4 regions of the Bacillus sp. SCT118 genome follow, and region 3 is predicted to be linked to each of the others. Evidence: riboswitches for the same ligand, from Rfam matches in the RefSeq annotation. Region 3 holds a riboswitch; each other region holds the start of a gene.
What was found. A riboswitch is a leader RNA that binds a small molecule or an ion and turns the genes downstream of it on or off. The one in region 3 is predicted to bind thiamine pyrophosphate.

Region 1: another riboswitch for thiamine pyrophosphate. It lies ahead of thiU (HMP/thiamine ABC transporter substrate-binding protein ThiU); the one in region 3 lies ahead of ylmB (N-formyl-4-amino-5-aminomethyl-2-methylpyrimidine deformylase).
Region 2: another riboswitch for thiamine pyrophosphate. It lies ahead of thiT (energy-coupled thiamine transporter ThiT); the one in region 3 lies ahead of ylmB (N-formyl-4-amino-5-aminomethyl-2-methylpyrimidine deformylase).
Region 4: another riboswitch for thiamine pyrophosphate. It lies ahead of thiC (phosphomethylpyrimidine synthase ThiC); the one in region 3 lies ahead of ylmB (N-formyl-4-amino-5-aminomethyl-2-methylpyrimidine deformylase).

The regions. Positions count from the first base shown of each region.
Region 1 covers NZ_CP191225.1:2,670,896-2,675,791, forward strand. The annotation lists gene ACQVGT_RS13550 (PepSY domain-containing protein) at 1-299, opposite strand, end outside; gene ykoH (two-component system sensor histidine kinase YkoH) at 296-1,660, opposite strand; gene ykoG (two-component system response regulator YkoG) at 1,664-2,350, opposite strand; TPP riboswitch at 2,452-2,564, shown strand; gene thiU (HMP/thiamine ABC transporter substrate-binding protein ThiU) at 2,660-3,262, shown strand; gene ACQVGT_RS13570 (ECF transporter S component) at 3,264-3,863, shown strand; gene ACQVGT_RS13575 (ABC transporter ATP-binding protein) at 3,850-4,896, shown strand, end outside.
Region 2 covers NZ_CP191225.1:1,071,723-1,076,618, reverse strand. The annotation lists rRNA gene ACQVGT_RS05375 (16S ribosomal RNA) at 1-1,042, opposite strand, end outside; TPP riboswitch at 1,507-1,608, shown strand; gene thiT (energy-coupled thiamine transporter ThiT) at 1,708-2,286, shown strand; partial or broken gene ACQVGT_RS05365 (GNAT family N-acetyltransferase) at 2,328-2,849, opposite strand; gene floT (flotillin lipid rafts scaffold protein FloT) at 2,867-4,396, opposite strand; gene ACQVGT_RS05355 (NfeD family membrane protein) at 4,417-4,896, opposite strand, start outside.
Region 3 covers NZ_CP191225.1:2,459,855-2,464,750, forward strand. The annotation lists gene pgeF (peptidoglycan editing factor PgeF) at 1-651, opposite strand, end outside; gene ACQVGT_RS12470 (YlmC/YmxH family sporulation protein) at 814-1,059, opposite strand; gene ylmB (N-formyl-4-amino-5-aminomethyl-2-methylpyrimidine deformylase) at 1,142-2,422, opposite strand; TPP riboswitch at 2,510-2,611, opposite strand; gene ACQVGT_RS12480 (ABC transporter ATP-binding protein) at 2,624-3,418, opposite strand; gene sigG (RNA polymerase sporulation sigma factor SigG) at 3,566-4,348, opposite strand; gene sigE (RNA polymerase sporulation sigma factor SigE) at 4,488-4,896, opposite strand, start outside.
Region 4 covers NZ_CP191225.1:3,107,268-3,112,163, forward strand. The annotation lists gene thiC (phosphomethylpyrimidine synthase ThiC) at 1-1,602, opposite strand, end outside; TPP riboswitch at 1,735-1,842, opposite strand; gene ACQVGT_RS15940 (Type 1 glutamine amidotransferase-like domain-containing protein) at 1,911-2,603, opposite strand; gene ACQVGT_RS15945 (spore coat protein) at 2,644-2,916, shown strand; gene ACQVGT_RS15950 (hypothetical protein) at 3,001-3,204, opposite strand; gene spo0M (sporulation control protein Spo0M) at 3,346-4,122, shown strand; tRNA gene ACQVGT_RS15960 (tRNA-Leu) at 4,169-4,250, opposite strand; tRNA gene ACQVGT_RS15965 (tRNA-Leu) at 4,516-4,604, opposite strand; tRNA gene ACQVGT_RS15970 (tRNA-Cys) at 4,612-4,682, opposite strand; tRNA gene ACQVGT_RS15975 (tRNA-Gly) at 4,688-4,762, opposite strand; tRNA gene ACQVGT_RS15980 (tRNA-Gln) at 4,812-4,883, opposite strand; tRNA gene ACQVGT_RS15985 (tRNA-His) at 4,893-4,896, opposite strand, start outside.

The sequences.
Region 1 (4,896 bases), 210 kb from region 3:
GTCATGGCAGATGGATTCACTGCTTTTACTCTATTCATTGAAAGAATGTCAGCCGATATTGCATCTGCTTTTACAAAGTAAGTTCCCTTTGGATTTTCAAGGGTTATATCATATGTTTTTTTATCCTTTGATTGTTTTGCTTTCGTGACCTTGCCTTCATAGGAGGCTTCGACTTTTTTTACGACAGTCTCCTTTGACAGTATGTTCTCATGGGTTTGCCGAATGATGAGAAACGTACAGATGATGACAACTAAAATGGCTGCTGCAGCAAAAGATACTGTTTTTATTGTTTTCGTCATCGGCCTCCCCCATTCTGTTCGCTGAATTGCATGGTGACAGCTGTTCCTTGTCCCGGCTTGCTTTTGACAGACAGCTCAATGCCATGCTCATCAGCGATTTGCTTGGCAATGGAAAGGCCTAAACCCGTTCCGCCTGTTTTTCTGTTTCGTGCCTCATCTGCCCGGTAGAACCGTTCGAACAAATGCGGGATATGCTCATCAGGTATTCCGATGCCTTCATCCCTCACTGATAGAAACGGCCGTCCATTCCTCGTTCCGGCTGACATCTCAATAGGCTTTTCACTATACTTGATTGCATTATCAAGCAAAATGGTCAACAGCTGCTTGATGCGTTCTTCATCAGCCTTTACAAGCAGGCTCTCTTTATCTGTTTCAAGCAATATGTCACGCTGATAAACGGACTGGAGCGTTTGCATAACCGCGCGCGTCGCTTCAATCAGATCGATTGTTTTCAGATCAAGCTCGAGTCCTTGATGGCTTTTGGCCAGCGCCAAAAGCTGATTGGTCAGTTTTTTCATATGCACCGCTTCTGAGTGAATGGCTTCTATCGACTCCTCAAGCACCTCCGGCTTTTTTGCCCCCCACCGCTTCATCAGGCTGCTGTAGCTTTCTATAATAGTGAGCGGGGTTTTCAATTCGTGTGAAGCATCTTGAACAAATTGCTGCTGTTTATCATAGTGCTCCTTCAGCATCATTGCCATTTCATTAAATGTCAGCCCCATTTGATACAATTCATCGTTGGACTGTCCTTCTAAAGAAATCGTTTTAAATTCTTTGTCTCGCTGTATGTCTTTCATTGTGATCATTAATCGTCTGATCGGATTGATGATTCGGCGGGCTAGCAAGCTGCCGGCAAAAAAAGAAGCAATGCATACAGCAGCACTTGCAGCGATTAAGATGATTTTCAACAGAAACAGACTCTCTTCTGTGTTCTCCAGTCTTTCAACCAGCTGAAGAGACACCACTTGTCCATCGGTCCAAATCACCGGAACAGCAGCCTCGGCAAACAGCTTGCCGTCATGTTTCCTCACATCTGCCGTTTCTCCGCTATGAAAAGAGAGAGGAAAATCTTTATAGGCTTTTTCTTTTGTGATCGTCATAACGGCTTTTTGATCACCATTCACTACACGCACCATGCCATTTGCCGGAAGATAGGCCTGCAGCATATCCTGCAAAGCCACTCCTTCTGTTTCAGCGGCACGCAGCGCTTCGGCAATGTTATCCGTCTCATCAGCAAGCCGGGCCGCATCCTTTGATGTCAGCGCAGACGAAAAAATGAGATATACTGCGGTATGAACCAAAATTAATAAAATCAACAGTGATATTGATGTGTATAGATGAATCTTGGTCTTCAGCTTCATCGTTTACCCCTTAATGGCATAGCCGACCCCGCGAATCGTATGGATCAGCTGTTTTTCGTAAGGATAGTCCAGTTTTTTTCTGATGTATCTTATGTAGACGTCCACGACATTTGTATCACCGATATAATCAAATCCCCATACCGAGCTTAGAATTTGCTCCCGTGTCAGCACTTGCTGCGGATGCTTTAGCATATAGACGAGTAAATCAAATTCCCGCGGCGTTAATTCCACCTCTTTGTCTCCGCGTCTCACTTCACGGTTTTTTTCGTTCACCCGCAAATCGTCATATGTAAGAAAGGTGCCGATATCTTCCGTTTTTGTTCCATTTTGTCGCAGCGCCGCCCTGATTCTCGCAAGCAATTCCTCGATTTCAAACGGCTTGGTGACATAGTCATTCGCACCGATATCCAGACCTGTTACCTTATCAGGAATACTGTCTCGCGCCGTTAATAATATGACCGGTGTCTGCGGATCCGTTTTTCTCAAGCGGCGCAGCACTTCCAGTCCGCTAAGCCCCGGAAGCATGACATCAAGAAGCACCAAGGAATACCCGCCTTCCAATGCCGCATCCAGACCTTCTGTGCCATTGTGTTTGATGGTGACACTGTATCCTTCATATTCCAATTCAAGCTGAAGAACCCTGGCGATTTTTTCTTCATCTTCCACAATTAATATGTGTCCTTTTTCCAAATTTGATCATCCTCTCCCGTCCCTATATGAAAAAAATGATTTCGTTGTTTACAAAATGATTCTTATCATCTATTATGATGTCAAAATAAAAAATTGTATACGGAAAGCACTAGGGGTGCTGTTTTGGCTGAGATAAAGCGCGGAAGAAACGCGCTTTGATCCCTTATGACCCGATCTGGATAATACCAGCGTGGGGAAGTGCAGGTTGACCGAATGGTGTATTTTTTTGTGCGCTTAATCGATCTATGACTGCATATTCCCTTAGGATATGCAGTTTTTTATTTTATCAAAAAAAAGGAGGTCGGAGAAATGGAGCATATTTGCGGTACAAGCAGAATCGCCGGTTTTCGCTTCTCTTTATATCCGATGACGGATGATTTTATCAGTGTGATCAAGTCTGCGCTGAAAAAAACAGATACATCCAAGGTATGGACGAAAACCGACCATATCAGCACGGTGTTACGCGGATCGATTGATCATGTATTCGATGCTGCAAAAGCCATTTACCTTCATGCAGCAAACAGCGAACAACACATCGTCATGAACGGCACGTTTTCCATTGGATGCCCGGGTGACACACAGGGGGATACATATCTTTCCAAAGGTGATAAGCGTGTCAACGAAGATGCTGTCCAAGGCTTGAAGGCGGAAGCGCCGTGCCAATTTGCCCTTTATCCAATGAACGAGCCGGATTATATGGGATTGATTATGAAGGCTGTCGACATTGCAAAAGCCCAAGGCACTTTCGTACAGGGTGTCCATTACGCGAGCGAGCTTGACGGGGATGCGCATGACGTATTCAGCACATTGGAAGCCGTTTTCCGCTTGGCTGAGCAGCAAACAAACCACATCACCATGACTGTGAATCTTTCGGCTAACAGTCCATCAAGAAAAAACAGAAAGCAGGGATAACATGAAAAGCTGGAAAGTAAAAGAAATTGTCATCATGTCCGTTATCAGTATCGTATTTGCCGTTGTTTATTTATTATTTACACATTTCGGAAACGTGCTTGCAGGTATGTTTGGGCCAATCGCCTATGAACCGATTTACGGCATTTGGTTTATCGTTTCGGTGATCGCCGCGTACATGATTCGAAAACCGGGTGCGGCGCTCGTTTCTGAAATCATTGCTGCTCTCGTTGAGTGCCTGCTGGGAAATCCGTCTGGCCCGATGGTCATCGTCATTGGCATTGTTCAAGGGCTCGGGGCTGAGGCTGTATTTCTTGCAACACGCTGGAAAGCATACTCTCTCCCTGTCCTTATGCTGGCCGGTATGGGGTCTTCAGTAGCCAGCTTTATCTATGATCTCTTTGTTTCTGGCTATGCAGCCTATTCACCAGGTTATCTGCTCATTATGCTTGTGATCCGCCTCATTTCCGGCGCGCTTTTGGCGGGACTTCTCGGAAAAGCTGTCAGCGACTCTCTCGCTTTTACAGGTGTGTTAAACGGAATGGCACTCGGAAAGGAACTGAAAAAGAAACGGAAGCGGGCGTCAGAACATGCAAGCCTTTGATGAGCTTCTGACGGTTGAGCAGCTCAGCTTCTCTTATGAAGAAGACGAGAAACCGGTTTTTCAAGACATTTCGTTTGAGCTTCAAAAAGGAGAATGTGTTTTATTATTAGGACCGAGCGGATGCGGTAAAAGCTCGCTCGCCCTTTGTTTAAACGGTCTATATCCGGAGGCTTGCGACGGCATTCAGTCCGGACATGTCTTTCTATTTCAAAAGCCGGTCACAGATGCTGAAACCTCCGAAACGATTGCTCAGCATGCCGGGGTCGTTTTTCAGGATCCTGATCAGCAGTTCTGTATGCTGACGGTGGAGGACGAAATTGCGTTCGGACTGGAAAATCTGCAAATTCCAAAAGAAGAAATGACAGAGAAAATCAACGCCGTATTAGAAAAATTACGCATTACCCATTTAAAAGAAAAAACGATCTCAACCCTTTCAGGAGGACAAAAGCAGAAAGTGGCTCTCGCCTGTATTTTGGCGATGGAGCCTGAGCTTATTATTTTAGATGAGCCGACCTCTCTTTTAGACCCTTTCTCAGCGCGGGAGTTCGTTCATCTGATGAAAGATCTTCAGCGGGAAAAAGGTTTCAGCCTCCTCGTCATTGAGCACCAGCTTGATGAATGGGCGCCTTGGATTGAGAGAACGATCGTGCTCGACAAATCAGGCAAAAAGGCGCTGGATGGCCTGACGAAAAATCTATTTCAGCATGAAGCGGAGACACTAAAGAAATTGGGCATCGCCATTCCAAAGGTCTGTCATCTGCAGGAAAAGCTGAGTATGCCGTTTACTTTATCAAAAGAGATGCTGTTCAAAGAGCCTATTCCTGCCGGGCATGCCAAAAAGAAGAAAGCCCCTTCTGGGGAGAGTGTGCTTGAAGTCAGCAGCCTTTCGTTCGCGAGAGGACCGCAGGCGATTTTCAAAGACATCAGCTTTTCGTTGCGCGAAGGTTCTTTAACGGCGCTTGTCGGTCCGAACGGAACTGGAAAATCGACGCTCCTATCAGTTTTGGCCCGTCTCATGAAACCGCAAAGCGGC
Region 2 (4,896 bases), 1.4 Mb from region 3:
CCCGAAGGGGACGTCCTATCTCTAGGATTGTCAGAGGATGTCAAGACCTGGTAAGGTTCTTCGCGTTGCTTCGAATTAAACCACATGCTCCACCGCTTGTGCGGGCCCCCGTCAATTCCTTTGAGTTTCAGTCTTGCGACCGTACTCCCCAGGCGGAGTGCTTAATGCGTTAGCTGCAGCACTAAGGGGCGGAAACCCCCTAACACTTAGCACTCATCGTTTACGGCGTGGACTACCAGGGTATCTAATCCTGTTCGCTCCCCACGCTTTCGCTCCTCAGCGTCAGTTACAGACCAGAGAGTCGCCTTCGCCACTGGTGTTCCTCCACATCTCTACGCATTTCACCGCTACACGTGGAATTCCACTCTCCTCTTCTGCACTCAAGTTCCCCAGTTTCCAATGACCCTCCCCGGTTGAGCCGGGGGCTTTCACATCAGACTTAAGAAACCGCCTGCGAGCCCTTTACGCCCAATAATTCCGGACAACGCTTGCCACCTACGTATTACCGCGGCTGCTGGCACGTAGTTAGCCGTGGCTTTCTGGTTAGGTACCGTCAAGGTGCCGCCCTATTCGAACGGTACTTGTTCTTCCCTAACAACAGAGCTTTACGATCCGAAAACCTTCATCACTCACGCGGCGTTGCTCCGTCAGACTTTCGTCCATTGCGGAAGATTCCCTACTGCTGCCTCCCGTAGGAGTCTGGGCCGTGTCTCAGTCCCAGTGTGGCCGATCACCCTCTCAGGTCGGCTACGCATCGTCGCCTTGGTGAGCCGTTACCTCACCAACTAGCTAATGCGCCGCGGGTCCATCTGTAAGTGGTAGCCGAAGCCACCTTTTATGTTTGAACCATGCGGTTCAAACAACCATCCGGTATTAGCCCCGGTTTCCCGGAGTTATCCCAGTCTTACAGGCAGGTTACCCACGTGTTACTCACCCGTCCGCCGCTAACATCAGGGAGCAAGCTCCCATCTGTCCGCTCGACTTGCATGTATTAGGCACGCCGCCAGCGTTCGTCCTGAGCCAGGATCAAACTCTCCGATAAATGGATCACAGGTTAAGTTCACCGCATCCTGCGGTGACACCTGTGTGACCTGCGTCGTGCAGGCCCTAGTTTGACTGACTACGCACATCGCTGTGCGATTTATAAAAATGAATTAACAGGTACGTTTTGTCTTGTTTAGTTTTCAAAGATCATTTCGTCACTTCTCAATGAAGCATCTTTACCAATATAACATTCAGCTTCTTTTTTGTCAACAACTTTTTTCAAGTTGTTTTGAAGCATCTAGTTTGTGTCCGCTGTGCATCAGCGACGTTTAATAATATAACACCTGTATTTATTTATTGCAATAGTTTTTTTAAAAAATCTATAAAACAAATAAACTATAATCCTCGCCATGATTTCTAAAGCGTGTGTATCATATAACTTTCTTAAAAGAACATATACATCAGTCATGTGATCTTGTTGTTTTTTTCGTTTTCTTGTATAGTAGAAACGAACTAAATACTGATGACCACAAGGGGAGCATTAAAGCTGAGAGTGAGCGGTTTCGTTCTGACCCTTTGAACCTGTTAGTTAACGCTGGCGTAGGGATGTGGCAAAGTCAAATGAATTGCAGATCGTAAAGCAGTGCGTGGAACTTTTCTCATCCTTCCGCGTGCTGCTTTTTTGTTGTCCTTTTGGTTGTCTGTCAATGGAAGGAGATAGATATGAATCAATCTAAGCAACTGGTTCGCCTTATTGAAATTGCCATTATGACAGCGGCAGCCGTTATTTTAGACATTGTCTCAGGAATGTTTCTTAGCATGCCTCAAGGAGGCTCGGTCTCCATCATGATGATTCCGATCTTTTTAATTTCGTTTCGCTGGGGTGTCAAAGCAGGTCTTACTACAGGTTTGTTGACAGGTCTAGTACAAATAGCAATCGGAAACTTGTTTGCTCAACATCCTGTACAGCTATTGTTAGATTACATTGTCGCTTTCGCAGCAATCGGCATAAGCGGCTGTTTCGCTTCTTCTGTCCGTAAAGCCGCTGTATCAAAAACAAAAGGGAAATTGATTGTTTCAGTGGTCAGCGCAGTTTTTATCGGCAGTTTGCTGCGCTATGCCGCGCATGTCATTTCAGGAGCTGTGTTTTTCGGCAGCTTTGCTCCAAAAGGAACACCGGTATGGCTTTATTCTTTAACTTATAATGCGACTTACATGGTTCCTTCATTCATTATTTGTGCAATTGTCCTATGTTTATTATTTATGACAGCACCCCGTTTGCTTAAAAGTGACAAAGCGTAAAAATAACAATCCCCCAGCGAATTCCGCTGGGGGATTGTTCGTTATCTGTTAAGAAGTGTTTTTAAAGCTGAAAGATACGGCCAGCCAAGACCTACTTCTTTCAGCCTTACTCTGTCAATTTCAAAGTTGTCCTCCGCTACTCTTTCAGGAGAATAGGCCTGATAAAATATAATCGAGGGATTCTGCTCAATAACCCAAACAAACATACTTGAAAAACCATGTTGAAGCAAAAACTCCGCTCCTTTTGCTAAGAGCGCCCTGCCTGCACCTTATCGCTGGCGCTCTTCCAGAAGATAAATAGCGTATAACTCGCCGTCATAGACTTCTTGTTCAGAGCGAATAGGTCCAAATGAAGCAAAGCCGAATACTGAACCCTTTTCGTCCTGAGCAACAAATACTCCCTTTAACGAGCGACTTTTCCATTTGTCTTCAAATTCCTTATAGTTCAGGCTGTTTAAATAATCAATCGGGATAATTTCGTGGTATGTTGTCCTCCAGCTGTCTACATGCACTTTTGCAATGTCCTTTATATCCTCTAACTTCGCTTCACGTACAGTTACCATACGGTTCTGCCCTTTCCTTACTCTGATTTTTGGATCGTTTTGGCTTCTTTGATTTCATTGGTTAATTCATTAATGCTTTGTTTTACGTTTCCTTTTCCTGAAAAGTTCTCAAGCATTTCTTTTACATCAATTCCCGAGGATGCTTTTAAACTTTCTTGCAGACTTGACATTAAGTTCGTCGCATAGCTGGTTACTTTGTTTGCTCCGCTTGATTCACCGCTTCCTCCTGTATCGACAACGGTGATTTTATCAATATTTGAAAGAGGTGCCGCTGCTTGTTTCGCGTATTCCGGAAGCATTTTGACAATCATATCGAAAATCGCCGCCTGCCCGTACTGTTCAAAGGCAGCCGCAATTTTCTCTTTTGCTTCCGCTTCTGCAAGACCTTTCAGGCGGATAACCTCTGCCTCTGTCTCTCCTTTCGCTTTTTCCGCTTCTGCTTTTGCTAGCCCGTCAATTCTTACTTTTTCCGCCTCAGCCTTTGCCATTGCTTCAATACTGTACTTCTTGGCATCGGCTTCCGCGAGCTGTTTGGCTTTCTCAGCTGCTGCGGACTGCTCAACAGAATAACGGTCTGCATCGGCTTTTTTCTTTACCTCTGAGTCGTATTGACGTTCACGGCGAAGAATTTCTTTTTCTTCTAGTTCTATTTGTTTTTGGCGTTCGATAATTTTAACCTGCATTTCCTGCTCTGTGACTTGCTGGCGCGCTCTGGCAGTCTCTAAATCATATGCCTGGTCGGCATTCGCTTTTGCCGTATCTTGTTCTCTGCGGAATTCAGCCATTTTGAGCTGATTGAGTTTTTCAGCTTCAGCGATTTCCGTCGCCCGTTCAAGTTCTGATTTTTTTGCGTCTTTATCGGCTTCTGCCCGCTTAATTCGGGTTTCTTTATCAGCCTCTGCTGTTGCGATATCAGCATCGCGTTTTACTTGGGCAATTCTCGGTTTCCCTAATGATTCAAGATAACCGTTTTTATCACGAACATCTTTAATGGTAAACGAGACGATTACAAGCCCCATTTTCGCGAGATCCTGTGAAGCGACACGCTGCACCTCTTGAGAGAATTTTTCTCTGTTTTTATAGATTTCTTCTACTGTCATTGAGCCGAGAATGGAACGAAGGTGGCCTTCTAAAACCTCCCGCGCTTCCTGCTCACGGTCGTCTTTTGATTTCCCTAAAAATTGTTCGGCCGCTGTAGCGATTTCTCCTATAGAACCGCCGATTTTAATAATCGCAGTTCCATCGGCCATTACTGGCACTCCTTGTTCTGTATAGACTTCAGGTGTCGAAACATCGAGTTTGCTTGATAATAAGCTTAGCGGCTCTGCCTGCTGGAAGACGGGAAGGACAAAGGTTCCTCCGCCGCGGACGATTTTAATACGGTTGCCGCCTTCATCGACATGAACATTTTTATTCCCCAGATAGCTCCCTGTTACAATTAACGCTTCATCAGGCCCTGCTGTACGATACTTCGTAATAAACACAGCTATTAGTGCAATTAATAAAAAGAATACAACTCCGATGATCATTATAATCGGCATTGTCATATCAAATTCCTCCTTTTATGTTAAATGGGTTCATGCGGAGTAACCGAAAGAACTCCGTTGTTAATATCTACGACTAACACCGTTGTCCCGTAACTGATCTGCTGATTATCAAAACTGACCGCTGACTTTGAAATGGTGCCTCCTATCCCTTCTATGACCACTTCACCAAACCCGTCAACCGGAACAGCTGTAATCACTTTACCGAGTCTTCCTCTGAGATCATCTTCTCTATATGCCAATGATTCTTCTGCAGATGATAATGGTACCAGTACAAAGATGTGAAGCAATACCACCAGCATGATTGAAAGGATGCAAGATAAAAGCGCAATCAGCAAGCTTGACAGAGGCAATACGAGTTCACCTATATATCCGCCCGCTGAAAAACATGTGAAAAATGAGAGCACTAATGTCGGATTAAGAAACGGAATGCCTTCCAGCAGCCCTGCAAATACATCTCCGAAAAACAGAAATAACAGCGTAAGGCTGCCCGCAATAATAAG
Region 3 (4,896 bases):
CTTTGCCGTCTGATTAACGGCAAGGTCTGCTGAAACCGGCAATGCGCGGACAGCATCCATGACGCGGTCGTCTACCGTATAGCATGCACCGCTGATAGACGGGCCAATAACAGCGTAAATATCTGAGGGATTTGAACCTTCCTTCTCAGTCCATTGCTTCACCATTTCTCTGCCAATCTGTTTGACGGTGCCTTTCCACCCGGCATGGGCGACTCCGACAAGCGACTTAACCGGATCATAAAAGAAAAGAGGCACACAATCAGCAAAGCATAATGCTAAAAATACATTTTTTTCATTTGTATAGAGCCCGTCCGTTGCTTTTAGAGCCGTGTGATACTCACGGGCGCCTTTTCCCCTATCCCTCTGCGTCACTTTCTGAACGCGATTATCATGTGTCTGATCAGCGAATACCCAAGACTGCAAATCAGTATTAAACATATCGGCAATATATTCACGATTTTTAACTACATCTGCATCTTTGTCATGAACGTGCAATCCTGTATTTAACGATTCAAAAGGCTTTTGGCTGACACCGCCGTTTTTTGTCGTAAATCCGGCAATGACCTCTTTGTTGTTTTGATTCGTTTGAGCCCAGTCTTGTATCATGAGTGTCGAGGGTGTGGTAAGACTGAATGGGTGATATGTATTCATGATGATCCAACCTTTCGACAAACATTTAAAAAAGCGGAATTTCCCACTTATTTTACCACATCTTACTGCATTCGTTGAGCGCCGATTTGCATATTTCTAAATGAAATGTGCCGGAAGAATCGAGACTTCCGGCATTTGCCAATCTGCGGCAGACAAGCAGGTTTATGCATGTGGTTCACTTAATCGGACTAAGATTACATCTTCCCCGATTTTTACTATATTTCGCCATGGAATGACCAATTCCTCTTCTTTTCCAAAAAATCCGAGAACTTTCCCATTTCCTCCGAGTATGATCGCCTGAATTTTTCCAGTAGTCACATTGATATCAATATCCCCAATACTCCCCAGCTTTTTTCCGTTTGAGACATTGACGACATCCTTTACCTGAAATTCTGAAATGCTGATCATTCCATCACGTCCTTTTTCCGTCCTTTTGTTCAAGTATATGAACGGGCAGGCTGAACCTTGTCAGCAAGAAGAAATTTTCATGTCATTGTTCTTTTTTCCGGCTGCACCAGCTGATGATAAAATCGAGTATAATTTTTGTATACTCTACTAGCTGCTCAATCGATACCTTCTCGTTCACGGAGTGTGCATTGTGCAGATCTCCAGGACCGTATATTACGCATGGAATACCGGCATCATACAGCCACCCGCCATCTGTAACTGATTGAGAAACGTCAATAATTGGACACTCCCGTTTCACTTTCTCATGAGAGGCAGTTAACGCTAAGACGCCTGGGTGGCCAGGGTCAACTTCCAATGCCGGAAAAATTTCTCCTCTGTCTTCTATCATGGATGAGCCTCCCCACTTGAATACAGGGCGGTTTTCCCTAAGCCAAATATCACTGTCACTCAGCCGATTGACGTAATCTTCTATTTCCGCTGCCACTTGGTCATGGGTTTCATTCGGATAAAAATGGACTGTGATCCACAGCCGGCATTCGTCCGCTATAAAAGCCGCATGTCTGCCGCCTTCTATAACTGCCGGGTTAATCGTATTTGTGCCTGGTTTAAAACCGGGATAACTTTTCATAATGGACCAGTGGCGCTCAAGTTCACCGAGCCCCGCAATGATTTTTGCCATTTTTTCAATTGCGCTTGCTCCGAATGTTCCTCCGCCTGCGTGAATCATATTCCGTCTCGTTCCATCATGAAATGTTTGACTGCTTTTGATTTCGATCCAGCCTGTAATGACACCACCTTGGCCTTGAATATGCATATCGCTCGTATCCGCGACAATTGCAAAATCAGCGTGGTAGCCCCTCTTGCAGCATTCAAGTGTGCCGGCTTCTCCAACTTCCTCCCCAATAACCGATTGCAGAATCAGATCACCGGGAAGCTCAATGCCGGCTTCACGAATTAATTTGACAGCAAACAGCACACAAGCCATTCCGCCCTTCATATCGGAAGCGCCTCGCCCGATTAAGAGACCGTTTTTTTCAATTGGATGAAACGGATTGTGCTCCCATTCTTCATCCTCTTTTACCTCTGCCACATCTACATGACCATTGATAATCAGGCTATAATAATCTGCTGAATCTGTTCCCTTTAGCTTCCCTACAACATTGGGCTCTCCAGGGTACACATCCCATTTGTCGATCGAGAATCCCAATTCATTTAAAAAACCCGCAATCCATGACTGAATGCCCTCTGTATTTCTTGCAGGCGGAGCGGGTGTTTGATAAGAAATCAGTGTTTTAGCAAGCTGAATAAGCTCCTCCTTTTGTTCTTCCACTTTTTTTTGCAAAGAGTCTATTTGTTGATCCAATGTAAATCCGCTCCTATTCTTTAAAATCAAAAAAGCCGTTTCAAATGTGATGAAACGGCTTAATAAAAACAAACGGAGTCCGATGTACTCCGCTTTTCACCGCTTCCCTCCGCTGGCATGATCCAGATCAGGTCAAAAGGGTTGAGACAAAGTCTCTCTCAGCTTCGCAAAGCACCCCTAGGATGAATCTATATATGTTTGTCAGGCATTCGTTATCGGCTCAGCTCTTGTTAAAAACGGCCGATCCTGATTCCATAATACATGGATTGGCGTATCAAAAAAAGCGGAAAGTACTTGATCAGTAAGCATTTCCTTTATTTCTCCGGATCCAAAGACCTCTCCCTGTTTTAATAAAAGGGCTTTATCAAAGACAGGCAAAATTTCTTCAGCATGATGAGTCACATAAAGGATAGATGGTGCATTTTCTTTGTTTGCAATGTATGTAATCGTATCTAACAACTTTTCCCGGGCAATAAAATCCAGCCCTGTGACTGGTTCATCCAGTATCAGCAACTCCGGATCGGCCATTAGTGCTCTAGCAATCAACGCTCTTTGTTTTTCCCCTTGAGAAAGGGTTTCATAGCGGCGATCGGCATATTCAATTGCTCCCAAGTCCTCTAACAAACCAATCGCTTTTTCCCTGGTTTCCTTACTTGGCGTTTCATATAACCCAATCGAAGCGTAAGCTCCGCTCAAAGCAATTTCAAAGGCTGAATCTGCCGGATACAATTTTTGCCGAAGAGCTGCTGAGACGAGGCCAATTTTACGTCTGAGCTTTTCCCCAAGCTCTGTTTTGCCAAATTCATGACCAAGCACCTGCATCTCGCCTGATGTTGGAAAATAATATGAGCAAAGCATATTTAACAGCGCTGTCTTCCCGGCGCCATTTAGGCCGTAAAGCACCCAATTTTCCTTTTCTTCCACCTTCCAATGAATATCTCTCAGTATCCATTTCCCATTCCGTTTTAGTGAGACATTGTCAAGCTGCAAAATCATCGTGGTCCTCCTCTTTATGGCCTTTTATAATTGTTTTAATTTTCATAAAACTTTGTACGAACTAGGATACCTTACTTTTTCCAAAACGTAAACCATCCGTAATCAATAGAAAAGCCTTTAAAACAACATCGTTTTAAAGGCTTTTCATTATTGATGAATATTTTTATTCATTTGTTTGATAGCCGCTTTTTCAAGTCTGGACACCTGCGCTTGAGAAATTCCGATTTCCTCGGCGACTTCCATTTGGGTTTTCCCTTGGAAGAACCGCTTTCTCAAAATCATTTTTTCCCTATCGTTCAGCCTTCTCATGCCCTCTTTTAAAGCCAGCTCTTCAATCCATTGTGAATCTGTATTGCGCTCATCACTGATTTGGTCCATCACATAGATCGGGTCTCCCCCGTCGTTATAGATCGGTTCAAATAGAGAAACCGGATCCTGGATGGCATCAAGCGCAAATACAATTTCCTCATGCGGTACTTCAAGAACTTTTGCGATGTCTTCTGCAGTCGGCTCCTTGCTTGTCTCACTGATTAACCGCTCTCTTACCTGAAGCGCCTTGTAAGCGATGTCCCGGAGTGATCTTGATACACGGATCGGGTTATTATCGCGTAAATACCTGCGGATCTCTCCGATAATCATAGGTACAGCGTATGTTGAAAACTTAACATTGTGGCTTAGGTCAAAATTATCAATGGATTTCATTAGTCCGATGCAGCCGACTTGAAATAAGTCATCAACATACTCCCCTCTGTTATTAAATCGTTGAATGACACTTAAGACAAGACGCAAGTTCCCGTTTACAAGCTTTTCTCTTGCTGAATCATCGCCTTCATCCTGCAGCTGCCTAAACAGCTTTCTCATCTCTTCATTCTTGAGTACTGGTAATTTGGAGGTATCCACCCCGCAGATTTCGACTTTATTTCTCGACACTTTTTTCCCTCCCTACAGGAGCTGCTGTACAACGTTAAGTATCTCCTTGGGTGGGAAAAATATGCACTGCACTCAGACCGAAAAACTGTCGAAATCAGGAAATCCCTGTAAAATCAAGGGGTTCTAACCATAAAATTTTTTACACCATTTTGTTGAACTCTTTTCTCAACCTTTTTATAATTCTTTTCTCAAGCCGCGAAATATAAGACTGAGAAATCCCCATCATATCCGCTACATCCTTTTGGGTTTTTTCTTCTTCACCGACAAGCCCAAACCGCAGCTCCATGATTTGCTTTTCTCTCTCATTAAGCTGTTCAAGCGCTTTTTTCAAAAGCTTTTTATCGACGTTAGCTTCTATGTCTTTAGTGATGATGTCATCGTCAGTGCCGAGCACATCAGAAAGCAAAAGCTCATTGCCGTCCCAATCAATATTAAGCGGTTCATCAAAGGAAACCTCTGAACGGATTTTGTTATTTCTTCTTAAATACATCAGGATTTCATTTTCTATACACCGGGAGGCATAGGTAGCAAGCTTGATTTTCTTTTCT
Region 4 (4,896 bases), 650 kb from region 3:
TTTTGCTCCTTCAGCAGGCAAGGTTTCATCATGGTATTCAAGCGCTCTCTCCGGATCAAGAGATAGATTAAACTGATCCCGCCAACGGAATTCAAAACGGGCTTTCGATAACGCATCATCCCGGATTTGCGCCCCAGGATGCCCTTTTGCAAGGTCTGCAGCGTGCGCAGCAATCTTATATGTAATGACTCCTTCACGAACATCATCACGGTTTGGCAGCCCTAAATGCTCCTTCGGCGTTACATAACAAAGCATTGCTGTCCCGTACCAACCGATCATCGCCGCTCCGATCGCTGAAGTAATATGGTCATATCCCGGGGCAATATCCGTTGTCAGCGGCCCCAATGTGTAAAAAGGCGCTTCTTTACAAATGTCCATTTGTTTATCGACGTTCTCTTTGATTTTATGCATCGGAACATGTCCAGGCCCCTCAATCATCACCTGAACATCATGCTTCCAGGCAATTTGCGTCAGCTCTCCAAGCGTCTCTAATTCAGCAAACTGCGCTTCGTCATTGGCATCAGCAATTGATCCGGGACGCAAACCATCCCCAAGAGAGAAAGCAATATCATACGTTTTCATAATCTCACATATTTCTTCAAAATGTGTGTATAAAAAGCTTTCTTGATGATGAGCCAGACACCACTGCGCCATAATCGCTCCCCCGCGTGACACAATACCAGTTGTCCGTTTGGCAGTCAGCGGTACATACCTAAGCAAAACACCCGCGTGAATCGTAAAATAATCCACTCCCTGCTCTGCCTGCTCGATTAGCGTATCACGATAAATCTCCCACGTTAAATCCTCCGCTACGCCGTTTACTTTTTCAAGCGCCTGATAAATCGGAACAGTTCCCACAGGCACGGGGCAATTGCGGATAATCCATTCACGCGTCGTATGAATATCTTTTCCGGTAGAGAGATCCATCATTGTATCTGCTCCCCAGCGGATGGCCCACGTCATTTTTTCCACTTCTTCTTCAATGGATGACGTAACCGCTGAATTCCCGATATTTGCATTAATCTTCACATGAAAATTCCGGCCGATAATCATTGGCTCACTTTCAGGGTGATTAATGTTTGAAGGAATAATCGCCCGGCCGCTGGCTACCTCGTCTCTGACGAATTCAGGAGACACATGCTCACGAATGGCGATAAATTCCATCTCAGGTGTAATGATCCCCTTTTTTGCATAGTGCATTTGAGTAACATTTTGACCTGCCTTCGCCCTCAGCGGTTTCCGCTTTAATCCTGGGTAGCTTACGTTTGGATTTGCTTTTTTATAACCGTTATCTTCTGGTTTTATAGCCCGACCTTCATACTCTTCCACGTCACCGCGCTCTGTGATCCATTTTTGGCGGAGCGGCTTTAATCCTTCTTGAATATTAATGGTTACTCCAGGGTCCGTATACGGTCCGCTTGTATCATAGACACGCACAGGCGCGTTTTCCTCTTCGCCGAACGATCCCGTCGTCGGACTCAATAGGATCTCCCTCATCGGCACTTGGATGTCCGAAGAAGAACCCTCCACGTATACCTTCTTGCTACCTGAAAAACTTGACATAATGGAAATGTTGGCTTGCTGCACTGAATTGTTTTGCATTACTTTTCCTTCCCCTCTCTACGTTTGAAAGGACAAAATCAAGCCCATAACCAGCACAAAAAACCGGATTCATATAAATGAACCCGGTTACAGTCAGAAAGAAACATATTATTGCCCAGCACGACAATAACAAAAACTATTCCTCTACTTCCCCACGCTGGTACGAACCAGATCAGGTCCAAAGGGTTAAGAAGCTTACCTTCCCTCTCAGCCCGAAAGCGGGCACCCCCAGTAACTATTGATTTCGCCCTCATCTTAACATAAAACCAATCTGAAAAAAAGAGGAATATAGAAAATATTCAGCTAATTCATCCCAAATATTTGACCGGCAACGGGATTTCAGATACTTCATGTTCCCCCATTATCACCCGATATGCCTTTGCACCCGCTCTTGAACTCACGGTTTGAAACAGCTGATCATTTATGAAATGGAGAGCAGCCCCATCATCCGCTGCATAGCCACTGCATAAGAACTTGTTAGATATCAACTGGTGGTATGCCGGTCTCCGATCCTTTTCCCCGTCATAATGGGGACAAAAGCTCCCTTGCAAAAAACCTAAACTTTTCAAACCTGTCAGCGGTCCGGCTGAATCTGTCACCCCTTCTTCAAACCAGCAGATCGCACCGGCACTTAATCCAGCTAGGACCACACCGTTCTTCCATGCTTCCCTGAGAATATGGTCCAGCCCCCACTCTTTCCATAACACAAGTAAATTCCGCGTATTTCCCCCGCCAACATAAATCACGTCCATTTCCATAACAAAAGAAGCTAAATCTGTTGATGGCGGCTTAAACAAAGATAAATGAGACGGCACACAATCCAGTGTTTGAAATGCATGATAAAACCGCTGAATATAGTTTTGGGAATCTCCGCTCGCCGTCGGCAAAAAACAAATACGAGGCTGCTCTCGTTTTGATTGATTGAGGATATATTGATCGAGGGACAAATTATCCGGCTCCATCGAAAAACCCCCGCCCCCCATCGCAATAATCTGCTTCATCATCACACCCCCCAACAAATTTGTTGCTTATTATAGCATTTTGTATAGAAGCAAGAAACAAAGCCAAATACTTTCTTATCAGGAGCTGCTAAAAAAACAAAGGAGGTGGTTTCCCATTGAACAAAGTCTTTGCCCCAAAGATATTCTTGATTTGTTAACAACAATAAAAACCAGCATTAACAAATACACTGTCGCAATAACAGAAGCCGAAAATCCCCACATCAGAAGAGCGTTGCATGATCAATTAGATACAGCCATTCATCTCCAAGATGAACTGTCAGATTTTCTGTTAGAAAAGGGGTGGCTCGGGTGAGCAATTTCAAATCGATTCGCTTTTATCTTACAGCAAAGACCACCAAAAGAGACGGGATCTCAAAGATGAGATGCCGTCTCTTTTTTATTGCTCCACTCTTCTTAAAGCCTCGTTTACCGTTTCTTTTATAAACGCGTCTTCACCGCTTAATCGGTCTAAACTGAGATCGCCGTTTCTCAGCCTTTCGGAAATATTGTTTATATCTTCCTCTACTGTGATTTGCAGCTCACCAGCCAAAAACATTCTGTGTAATTCATCTGCAACCAAACTTTCTTTATTCACTTCCATCCACTCCTTTATTTTCAATATTATTCTTAGTCTGTCCCTAGGCCGAGACGAATAATAGGAAAAAAGTATGAATTAAACGAATCTTTTTTCCTCCTTCTTACGTATATCTGTTGAGAAAAAAGAAAAAGGGGAAGATCTAACATGTCATTTTTTAAAAAGCTTGCGGCAAGTGCCGGAATTGGAGCTGCAAAAGTAGATACAATTTTAGAAAAAGACGCATATTTTCCAGGAGAAGAAGTACGGGGAACGGTACATGTCAAAGGCGGAAAAATCGCTCAGGACATCCGTTATATCGATTTACAGCTTAGCACACGGTATGTCATTGTAAAAGACGATGAAGAGCACCGGAAATACGCTACAATTCATTCTTTCCGGGTCACTGGTTCATTTACCATTCAGCCTGGTGAAGAGCATCAATTTCCGTTCACATTCACTCTGCCTCTAGATACGCCGATCACTGTAGGGAAAGTAGAGGTTGCCGTGGTGACAGACCTTGACATTCAAGGCGGTATCGATAAATCCGATCATGACCGCATTTTCGTTGAAGCGCACCCTTGGATTGAAAATGTGCTTGAAGCAATCGAAAACCTGGGCTTCCGTCTTAACGAAGCAGACTGCGAACAAGCGCCCTACTTCCAGCGTCGTCTTCCGTTCGTTCAAGAATTCGAATTCGTTCCGACTTCCGGATATTATCGTCAGATGCTTGATGAATTAGAGCTCATTTTCCTTTTAGACGAAGACGGTTTGGAAATCATTTTCGAAGTCGACCGCAGAGCTAGAGGACTCCGAGGGTGGCTGGAAGAGATGTATAATGACGGAGAACAGCTTGTACGCGTCCGTTTCAGCCAATCAGAGCTTGAAGATACAGAAGAGCTAGAAGAGGTGCTAGAAGAGATCCTAGACCAATACGCTGAGTAAATAAAAAATAAAAACCCGTTTCTGTTAAGAAACGGGTTTTTCAGTATACCGGTGGTCGGGGTCGAACCGACACTCCAGAAGGAACACGATTTTGAGTCGTGCGCGTCTGCCAATTCCGCCACACCGGCAAGTTTTACGTCGTATCTAACCGACGAATATAAATATATCATGGATCTCATAAAGTGTCAACGTATTTCAAAAAAGTTTTTTTGGAAATATAAAATAAAAGTGTTGAAAGACTAGCTAAACAGCCGCTTTATAATAGGCCTCGGAACTTAACTTGTTATGATAAATCAAAGCATTAAAAAAATGATCTACTTATGTAGATCATTAATATGATTAGTTATAATGATAAAATACAAACACCAATTCAACTTACCATGTAAGTAAAATTGGTGCCGAGGGCCGGACTTGAACCGGCACGGTAGTCACCTACCGCAGGATTTTAAGTCCTGTGTGTCTGCCAATTCCACCACCCCGGCAATAAGAAGGCGACACCCGGATTCGAACCGGGGATAAAGGTTTTGCAGACCTCTGCCTTACCACTTGGCTATGCCGCCGTAATTGGAGCGGAAGACGGGATTCGAACCCGCGACCCCCACCTTGGCAAGGTGGTGTTCTACCACTGAACTACTTCCGCATTTTTAATGGACTTAATACATTATATGCAGTTGATATAAAAAGTGAGACTGGGCTAGCTGGATTCGAACCAACGCATGACGGAGTCAAAGTCCGTTGCCTTACCGCTTGGCTATAGCCCAATGATAATATGGG